4 regions of the Paenibacillus sp. P4_E11 genome follow, and region 3 is predicted to be linked to each of the others. Evidence: riboswitches for the same ligand, from Rfam matches in the RefSeq annotation. Region 3 holds a riboswitch; each other region holds the start of a gene.
What was found. A riboswitch is a leader RNA that binds a small molecule or an ion and turns the genes downstream of it on or off. The one in region 3 is predicted to bind cyclic di-AMP.

Region 1 (2,196 bases), on a different contig from region 3:
AGCTGGTCTCACGCATTCAGGCCATCCTGAGAAGATTGAACACACTGCCGACTACTTCTGATGAATCGATCCATATCGGCCCCATTGAGATTCGTCCTGATCAACGGGAAGCTTATATTCACGGTAATTCCATTGAGCTGACACCGAAAGAATTCGAATTGCTTCTGTTCCTCTGCAAGCATAGAGGTAAAGTGCTTAGCCGCCAGCAACTGCTGCACGGGGTGTGGGACTATCACTTTCTCGGAGACACCCGGATCGTGGACGTTCATATCAGCCACCTACGCGACAAAATCGAAAAAAATGCCCGCACGCCGGAATACATTATGACGATTCGAAATGTAGGTTACAAGCTGTTGGAGCCGATTGCAAAAGAATCGTTCGCTTAATGGACAACTTTTTTTTCAAGCTTAATGAAGTTCAGTCAGGCAGGGGATTTATTCCAGATCTGCTCCAGGTTCGACAATCGGGAAAGATTGCTTTAGCGCCAAGCCATTGGCGCTTTTTTTGTTATTCGCATATAGGGTTCGTATAACCTGAAAGGGACCCAATTTTTCACATAAAAACCTACTTGTATTTGCCAAAATATTGCGTTCACATAATGGATTACCAAATTTTAAGGGTTTTTCTAGGTATAATCGTATGTTAGCCTGTTTAGTAAGCACGGCCGAAACTGTCCTTCCCAATTGTTGGACAGTGCGGGGGATGTAAGTATGTATGGACGAAAACGAACTTGTTCGTCCGTTTGGGGTGAATCGTTTATAAGACGTAGGGTTGTATCCTCAGCCCGAACCCGACAGCTAACCTCGTAGGCATCAAATAAAAGGAGCGATGTACCTTGATATCCAAGTTTTACAGCAAAAAAACCTTGGCGACAATTGCCTTAGGCGTATTTTGCATTGGCGGAACGACCGTCTTCGCAGAAAGTGTGGCAAAGCTGAGCCAGGAAGACGTGCCGGCCAAACCGCAGACTGAAGAGGTAAGCCAGCTGGCAGTCGCAACGAACGCACAAGGGTCGGACATCGCCTCGAGCGAACCCATCAAATTCGACCTCCAGGCTGGCTGGGACTTGCAGCGTCCTCAAGCAACGGCCGAAATCGCCAAGAGCGAAGCAGCTGCCGCCGCAGAAGCAGCGATTGCCGCAGAACAAGCCGCACAAGCAGCTCAGGCGGCTCAACTCGCAGCTCAAGCAGCCGCATCTGCACCAGTCTCAGTACCTGCCGCAAGCAAGCAGACGGCAATCGTCAGCAAAGCCAAAGCCAAGTCCGCAGCGACTACAGCTGTAGCGAAAGCAACGGTCACGGCTGCTCAACCCGCTCAGGATGCTGTACAGACGGGACAAACGATTCAAGATCACCAGGGTGCCTCGCATTCGTACAAGAAAGTGCTGAACGCCACAGCTTCCGCCTACTCCAGTGCGCCTGAAGAGAACGGCGGCTATGGAGCGGTTGATTACTTTGGCAATGCGCTAGCACTTGGCACAATCGCAGTCGACCCTAAGGTCATTCCGTTAGGAACGACCGTCCTGATCAAAGGCTATAGCTTCAGTGGATTGCCGCAGACTTTACTGGCCAAGGCCAGTGATATCGGTGGTGCGATCAAGGGCAACAAGATCGATATTTTCATTCCCGGGTCCAAGTCATTCGTGAACTCGTTCGGGTTACAGAAGGTACAGATTTACGTATTAAATTAAGTTTAGACTACAGCTGCTTGGACAAGTTTAATAATTGTGGGACGGTTACGAGTTCGTAGCCGTCTTCTTTTATTTTACGAATAATGGACGGCAGGGCCGTTACTGTGCCTGATAAATCCTGCTTATCTCCTCCGGCGGAATGCTGCAACACAATCGCGCCAGCACGCATATGGCTTATGATGTTATGTGACACTTGATCGGCCGATAAACCTTTCCAATCCAGGGAGTCGATATTCCAATTGACGATTACATAGTTGCGGCTTCCGACCCACTTCAGCTGTTCCTCGGTTATTTCACCATACGGAGGACGAATAAGTTTGGGGTAATAACCAATTTGCCCATGTAAGATCTGGGATGTCTTCTCGATCTGATTCTGGAACTCGCCGAGCGTCAACTTCGTGAACAACGGATGATTGTAGGAGTGGTTGCCGATTATATGTCCTTCCCGCACGATCCGAGCCACGACGGCTGGATTCGCCTCTGCCCTTCGTCCGACCAGGAAGAAA
Region 2 (2,196 bases), on a different contig from region 3:
AGCTGATTGCGTACGTTTTCCAAGTCATTCCTTTGCGTTCCCGCAAGCCAATCAGCTTATAGATCGGCTTCTCCACCCAGGTAAACCATCTATCCATGCGATTAGCTTCATTAGAGAATACATGATACAAATAAGTGCCTAGCGGCTTAACAAGCAGCACCAGCAACACAATTACAATACAGATTTGTACGATACCCATTGCAACGAAACTCCTCCCAGGAACCTGCCCCTACTTGCTGACGATTCCTCTAAAATTTTTCCGGATTGATCAAAGCGTAAGTCAAGTACACGAACACCATTACCGTAAATAGGCCGATAACGATCATTCCCGCTCGCCTCCCGACTGTTCCACCACTCGTCCACAGCCATACACAAATGCAGCGAATAGCACAAAGCAACCTGCAAGCAGCACTATCATGTAGAAGTCCATCATGCGAACAACCCCCATCCTCGTAGTCATTGTTAATCCATTAGAAAATTGACCTCATAACTATGCGTATGAATGACGTAAGCGGCTCCCAGCCCTTTGTAGATCAAGCGCGGTGCATTGGAGTGAGTGATAACGTAGATCGGCTTCACCGTCCAAGTCCGGCATATCTGGATGTAGCGGCAGCACAACGTCTGGCTTGTTTCGAATAAAAACACTTTCCCTATCCCATACTCCGGGATCATCCATGTTGTCTGATCCACTGTATCCAGTACGATCCAGTCTCTTACCCCAATCTCTTTCAATCGATCCATTTCCGTTCGGTTATTCACCAGCGCTGCAAATGGAATACCCCTGCGAATCAGTTCACGGATGAACGCTTCTCCGGTTTTGTTCGGGGCGGACACCAATATTCGCTCTGTACACGACTCCATCATCCATTCTCCTCCTAATAATTCGAGCGAAGAGAGCAACAAAAAAGAAGCCTGCATGAAGAGATGCACTCTTCCCGCGGCTTCCTACAGACACAGTCAAACACACCGTGCCTATATCCACGACAATCGTTGCCTCTCTCGATACGCTTACGAGGTTAGCTGACGGATTCGGGCGTGAGAGTCGCCCTACCCGAGTGTGTAGATCCACACCCAGGATTCACCCCATGGAAACTTGCACACCATCATACGGCTGCGTGGTTTCCCGTTGGTTCCCCCGTTCCTTTTCCATTCAAGGACTCAGCGATCATGCTTGTTCTTGCAACAAGCATGCTTCATCTTTCAACAATAGGCATAGCAAAAGACCACAGAGGCGTAAGCCCTGTGGTCGTGTTAACCGATCACAAGCTTCATCATCCTCTCTCCTGACGCTTACGAGGTTAGCTGACGGATTCGGACGGTGAGAGTCGCCCTACCCGGTTCAGGATTCCATGGTCTCCTGTCCCGGGATTCACCCCTAGCTATGCTCAATCGGCTCTCACACCGACCTCGCATCGCTGTTTGGTTCCCCCGTTTTCCTGCGCTAGGCAAGAAACTCAGCGTTTGCAAATGAAAACTTTGCATGAATCATGAGATGAATCATACGCTTGACGGAGACAGCTGTAAAGAACGACCGACTTTTGAATATAGCCATTCCAGACTTTCATACATGGTAAATCGGCAACAAACATCCAAATCCCTCTACAATACTCTCTATATCTGCGATTTACTCAGTTTTCATGAAATACATAGCAAGCGCTAGCTGGGACCCCAATAATTGAAGCTTGGATTCAATGATGCCGTTTTCATTAGCCATATTCACGGAAATAGCTGTTGCAGGGATCGCCATGCTATTTTACTTTAGCTTCTTCACAAGGTAAGATTCATATTATTTCCAATTCAATAGGAAGTGACTGATCCTTCATGGATACTTTCAAGCGGAAATCGCCGGAAGAAATTCTTCACACTATCTCCAAGCTGCACCAGGGACGGTTGAAAATTATTATCGGCGCCGTCAGCGGGTCCGGCAAGACGTATCACATGCTCCGGGAGGGCCAGCAATTGAAGAAGGAAGGCATCGACGTGGTCATCTGCGCGGTGTCGACTTTGAGGCGTCCGGAAACGGTGGAACAGCTGGCTGATCTGGAACGGGTTCCGAGCATTCACTGGATGGATGGGAGCATCGAACGCAAGGATTTGAATCTGAAGGGCTTACTGGAGCGGAATCCGGAAGCTGTGCTCGTCGATAATCTGGCGCATTGCAACCGTGAAGGTGCGCGGTTCGCCACTCGGCTGGAG
Region 3 (2,196 bases):
CTGCGGTATGGGAGCGGATTGAAGAAGTACAGTTGAGTGAAGTCGTATCCGGCGACAAGCCGATACTGCCTACTAGCGTTCGTGCCGCATGGAACAATTGGGGCGTGTATTACCGATTCGAATGCGAGGATGACTACATCTTGAGCACGATGACTGAGCGTGATGATCCGATCTATGACGAGGATGTCGTCGAAGTGTTCATGTCCCCGACCGGGGATTTGGCAAGGTACTTCGAGTTCGAGTTCAGCCCGGCTGGCGTCCTGTTCGATGCCAAGATCATCAACGATTTGTCCGATACTAGGGGTGATTCGATTGAAGTGGATACGGCTTGGGACAGTGCGGAGCTACAGTCTCATGTGAGTGTAGATTTGGATAACCGCCGTGTAGTTTATGAAATTGCGATCCCGGCAGCCGATCTGCTGGAAGGGAAATCCATCCAGGCTGGCGATGAGTGGAGGACGAATCTGTATCGCATCGACCGGAGCCCGAACCGTGATCAGGATGAGTATACCGCTTGGTCCCCGACGGGGATTGTCCGCTTCCATATTCCGCGACAATTTGGAACATTCGTCTTCGAATAGTGGATTTAGGGTCGTTTGGATGCCTTTTTCCAAGTATTAGATGTTGAATCCTGTTCATCCCTATGCTAGCCTAATTGATGAGAAGATTTACATAATCAAGCCGAATCTGGTCGTGCCGAACGACCGGTACGGGGGACCGACGGAAAGGAAGAAGCTGACGGATGCTACGGCGTCCTGTCGGCCTTTTCTTTCCCATGTGCATTCCGGCCGATGGCCGTGGATGCGCTAGTGGGGTGAATGCGAGCCGCTCTGTGAAGGAGCGATGACAAGCTAGGGAACACTCTCTTCCCGAACCCGACACCTAACCTCGGAGGCACTAGGAGGGAAGCAAGTTTGAATAATTTATTCAGAACCGTGGCCTATTCATGCGCCACACTGGGACTGGCTGCCTTGCTGTATGCAAGCACGCCGTCTGAAGCATCCGCAGCACCGGTCGATATGAGTGTCAAGCTGCAAGTAAACGACTCGCTAGTCGCGTTCCCTGAGGCTGGGCCGATGATGAGTCCGGCTGGTACACTGCTCGTTCCGCTGCGTGTCGTAGCCGAGCAGATGGGTTACAAGGTGGACTGGGCGATGGAAGGGGCGAACATCAAGCTGAAGCTTAGCGACGTCAAGCGCTCGATTAGCTTGCAGACCGGCTCTTCTGATGCCGTGGTGAACAGCCAGCCCGTGAAGCTAGAGACGGCGCCTGCCATCGTGAACAACACGACGTATGTACCGCTTCGGTTCATCTCCGAGAGCTTCGGCTACCTCGTGCAATGGGATAACGCCAACCAATTGGCGATCATCGGCCAGGACGGTAAGTACCATGCGCCAGCTTGGTATGCGCCGCCGAAGAAGTCTACGAGCGATCTTCTGCTCGAAACAGCTCAAACCTACATAGGCATCCGCTACATGTGGGGTGGGACGACGCCGGCCGGGTTCGATTGTTCGGGATTCGTGAACTATGTATTCGATCAATACGGCCTGGATCTGCCTCGCACTTCACGCGACATGTACGACAACGCAGGTTTCCAGACAGTTGGGCTCGTTCCAGGTGATCTTGTCTTCTTCAATATCGGGAAAGTAACCACGCATGTAGGCATTTACATGGGGGATGAGCGATTTATATCCGCGACTACCTCAAGAGGCGTGCAAATTGACTCGCTCAACAGCAGCTACTGGGGGTCCCGGTTTATTGGGGCTAAACGCGTAATGTAAGGAAGTTTTAGCGGTACGGGCCTGGCTTAGGCTCGTGCTTTTTTTTGTGTAGCGGAAACGTTCGAGCTAGAGCCAGAAGCGTGGAGATATAGGCAGGGATTCCGGCCGCTGCCATTGAATCCGCGTTACAGCCCCCGGCGCGGCCATCGGGCGGCACGAACGAGGCTGTCGGGGATACGACTTTTGGACTATTTGTAACCGATCAGGTTCGTAACTATCGGCTCGAGCATACGATCCATAACCTTGGCACCTCAAGCGAGAACTTGACTGCTTCTGAATCGAGAATTCGCGATGTCGATATGGCGAAGGAAATGCTGGGATTCACGAAGGACAACATCTTGTCGCAAGCGGCACAAGCGATGCTGGCGCAAGCGAACCAGCAGCCGCAGGGCGTTCTGCAGTTGTTGAAATAAGA
Region 4 (2,196 bases), on a different contig from region 3:
CTGTCGCCTGCTCAACGAAAAGAACTGAAAGCTTACATAGATTCGCTCGGTTTGGAAATATCTGCACTATGCGGTGATCTTGGTGGACACGGTTTCCAGGATATCGCCGCTAATCCAGCCAAAGTCGAGAAGTCCAAACGCATTCTCGATCTCGCGCAAGATCTGGGTACGAACATTGTGACGACACACATTGGGATTGTGCCTTCGGATAAGAATGGGGCTGTCTTCGCTGCCATGCAGCAATCATGTGAAGAATTGAGCCAATATGCGAGCAGCATGGGCGGTTTTTTCGCGATTGAGACCGGACCTGAGACAGCTGAGCATCTGAAAGGTTTCCTCGACACGTTGAGCAGCAGAGGCGTATCGGTCAACTTCGACCCAGCCAATATGGTCATGGTGACAGGGGACGATCCGGTACAAGGTGTATACACATTGAAGGATTATATCGTGCACACGCACGTGAAGGATGGCGTTCGCTACAAGGAAGTCGATCCACGCGAAATCTATGGCGCATTAGGCTATGAGCCGATGGATCACGGCAAAATTGCTGAGATGGTGCGTTCCGGCGAAATCTTCCGCGAAGTGCCGTTGGGTGAAGGGAAAGTGGACTTCAAAGCTTATTTCCAAGCGTTGACGGACATCGGATATAAAGGATATTTGACGATCGAACGTGAAGTTGGCGACCAACCGGAGATCGATATTAGGAAAGCTGTTGACTTCATTAAGACGTATCGGTAGCATTCAAATGTTCCACAATCCGGTTTTGTTGCCAGACTTTGCGGCATGAATTCGTGTATATAACCATGCTACAATGAACGGGCACCAAACAACAAAGGCCGAAGCTAGTAGAAGCACGGGGGAACCAACTTTGGGGTGAAGCCACTATGTGGCCGGGTGATTACTCTTTGACCCGAATCCGTCAGCTAACCTCGCAGGCCGAAAAGGAGAGTGGAGTTTTTGAAGAAGTTGAACAAGCAGCTATTGGCAGGGGTATTGGCATTGGGTGTTATCGGCGGCACAGCAGGAGCTGGAGCAGCATCCGCAGCAACCTTGACTAATGGGACGACACCTACAGGGAATCAAGTTCAATGTTATTATAGCTTACAGAAAGTAGATCTTAACGATTTCCTGAATGGTAAATTCGACTTGTCGAAGCAATTGGAGCAGCTGTTTCCAGGGATGAACATCAAGTTCCCGGAATTACCAACAACTGTAACACCTGCACCAACGCCGACTCCGGTGACACCAACACCGACGCCAGCACCAGTTAAACCTACACCAACACCAGTAAAACCAACGCCTACACCAACACCAGTAAAGCCAACACCGACGCCAAGCACACCGTCGACAGGAACGGAAAGTTCTTTTGCGAATCAAGTCGTGTCGCTTGTTAATCAGGAGCGTGCCAAAGCTGGGCTTAAACCTCTTACAAGTGATGCCGCTTTGACGAATATGGCTATGGATAAAGCGAAGGATATGTATAACAAGAACTATTTCGATCACACTTCGCCTACATTCGGATCTCCATTCGACATGATGAAAACTTATAACATTTCATTCCGTTATGCGGGTGAGAACATTGCCAAGGGCCAACGTACGCCTCAGGAAGTTATGACTGCCTGGATGAACAGTGCGGGACACCGTCAGAACATCCTTAACGGGAACTTCACTAAGATTGGCGTTGCCTTCTACAACGGCGAATGGGTTCAAGAATTCACAGGTTAATAAGAAGTAATGTAAACTGAACCGTTGACGATTTCTAGTCAACGGTTTTTTTTACAGAATCAGAAAGTATAAACATCGAGAGGTTGCATCCTGATTCGGCATAAAAAGTTACCGCTAAAGACGAACCCGCTTCACCGAATTGCTCCGATAGGAGCTTTTTTTATTGTGCATCAGCATCTTCTGTTTTATCCCGAACACATGCTTAGCGGCTGGCGCTGTTGCTCTGCATATAGGAGAAGTAGGAAAACGTCATATGCCGATCCAGCGCAAAGTTGGCCGCTCCCAGTGCACCACCGACTTCTTTGAACTGCCCGGTATGGACGACAGTCGAAGCCGATAATTGACCAATTGCACGCTGCCTGATTACCCTAACGGCCGTTTGTACAAAGGTCGGGCTGTCCTTGGGTATCGGTCCGCCTAGAATAATCGCTTCCGGGTTCAACAGGTTGACCAGATTGGCCATCGTTATGC

Region 1: it holds a riboswitch for cyclic di-AMP, as region 3 does, so the genes downstream of both, AC1DWB_RS05215 (3D domain-containing protein) here and AC1DWB_RS01465 (C40 family peptidase) in region 3, are expected to answer to the same signal.
Region 2: it holds a riboswitch for cyclic di-AMP, as region 3 does, so the genes downstream of both, AC1DWB_RS21935 (hypothetical protein) here and AC1DWB_RS01465 (C40 family peptidase) in region 3, are expected to answer to the same signal.
Region 4: it holds a riboswitch for cyclic di-AMP, as region 3 does, so the genes downstream of both, AC1DWB_RS10240 (CAP domain-containing protein) here and AC1DWB_RS01465 (C40 family peptidase) in region 3, are expected to answer to the same signal.

What each region holds. Positions count from the first base shown of each region.
Region 1 is NZ_JBFUIX010000007.1:121,247-123,442, reverse strand. It holds gene AC1DWB_RS05220 (response regulator) at 1-386, shown strand, start outside; cyclic di-AMP (ydaO/yuaA leader) riboswitch at 653-828, shown strand; gene AC1DWB_RS05215 (3D domain-containing protein) at 836-1,690, shown strand; gene AC1DWB_RS05210 (polysaccharide deacetylase family protein) at 1,698-2,196, opposite strand, start outside.
Region 2 is NZ_JBFUIX010000064.1:15,106-17,301, reverse strand. It holds gene kdpA (potassium-transporting ATPase subunit KdpA) at 1-199, opposite strand, end outside; gene AC1DWB_RS21940 (potassium-transporting ATPase subunit F) at 249-326, opposite strand; gene AC1DWB_RS21935 (hypothetical protein) at 463-864, opposite strand; cyclic di-AMP (ydaO/yuaA leader) riboswitch at 990-1,174, opposite strand; cyclic di-AMP (ydaO/yuaA leader) riboswitch at 1,272-1,470, opposite strand; gene AC1DWB_RS21930 (histidine kinase) at 1,822-2,196, shown strand, end outside.
Region 3 is NZ_JBFUIX010000002.1:112,301-114,496, reverse strand. It holds gene AC1DWB_RS01470 (carbohydrate-binding family 9-like protein) at 1-581, shown strand, start outside; cyclic di-AMP (ydaO/yuaA leader) riboswitch at 670-911, shown strand; gene AC1DWB_RS01465 (C40 family peptidase) at 915-1,781, shown strand; partial or broken gene AC1DWB_RS01460 (flagellin) at 2,000-2,194, shown strand.
Region 4 is NZ_JBFUIX010000019.1:62,813-65,008, forward strand. It holds gene AC1DWB_RS10235 (sugar phosphate isomerase/epimerase family protein) at 1-738, shown strand, start outside; cyclic di-AMP (ydaO/yuaA leader) riboswitch at 825-953, shown strand; gene AC1DWB_RS10240 (CAP domain-containing protein) at 949-1,725, shown strand; gene AC1DWB_RS10245 (ROK family transcriptional regulator) at 1,928-2,196, opposite strand, start outside.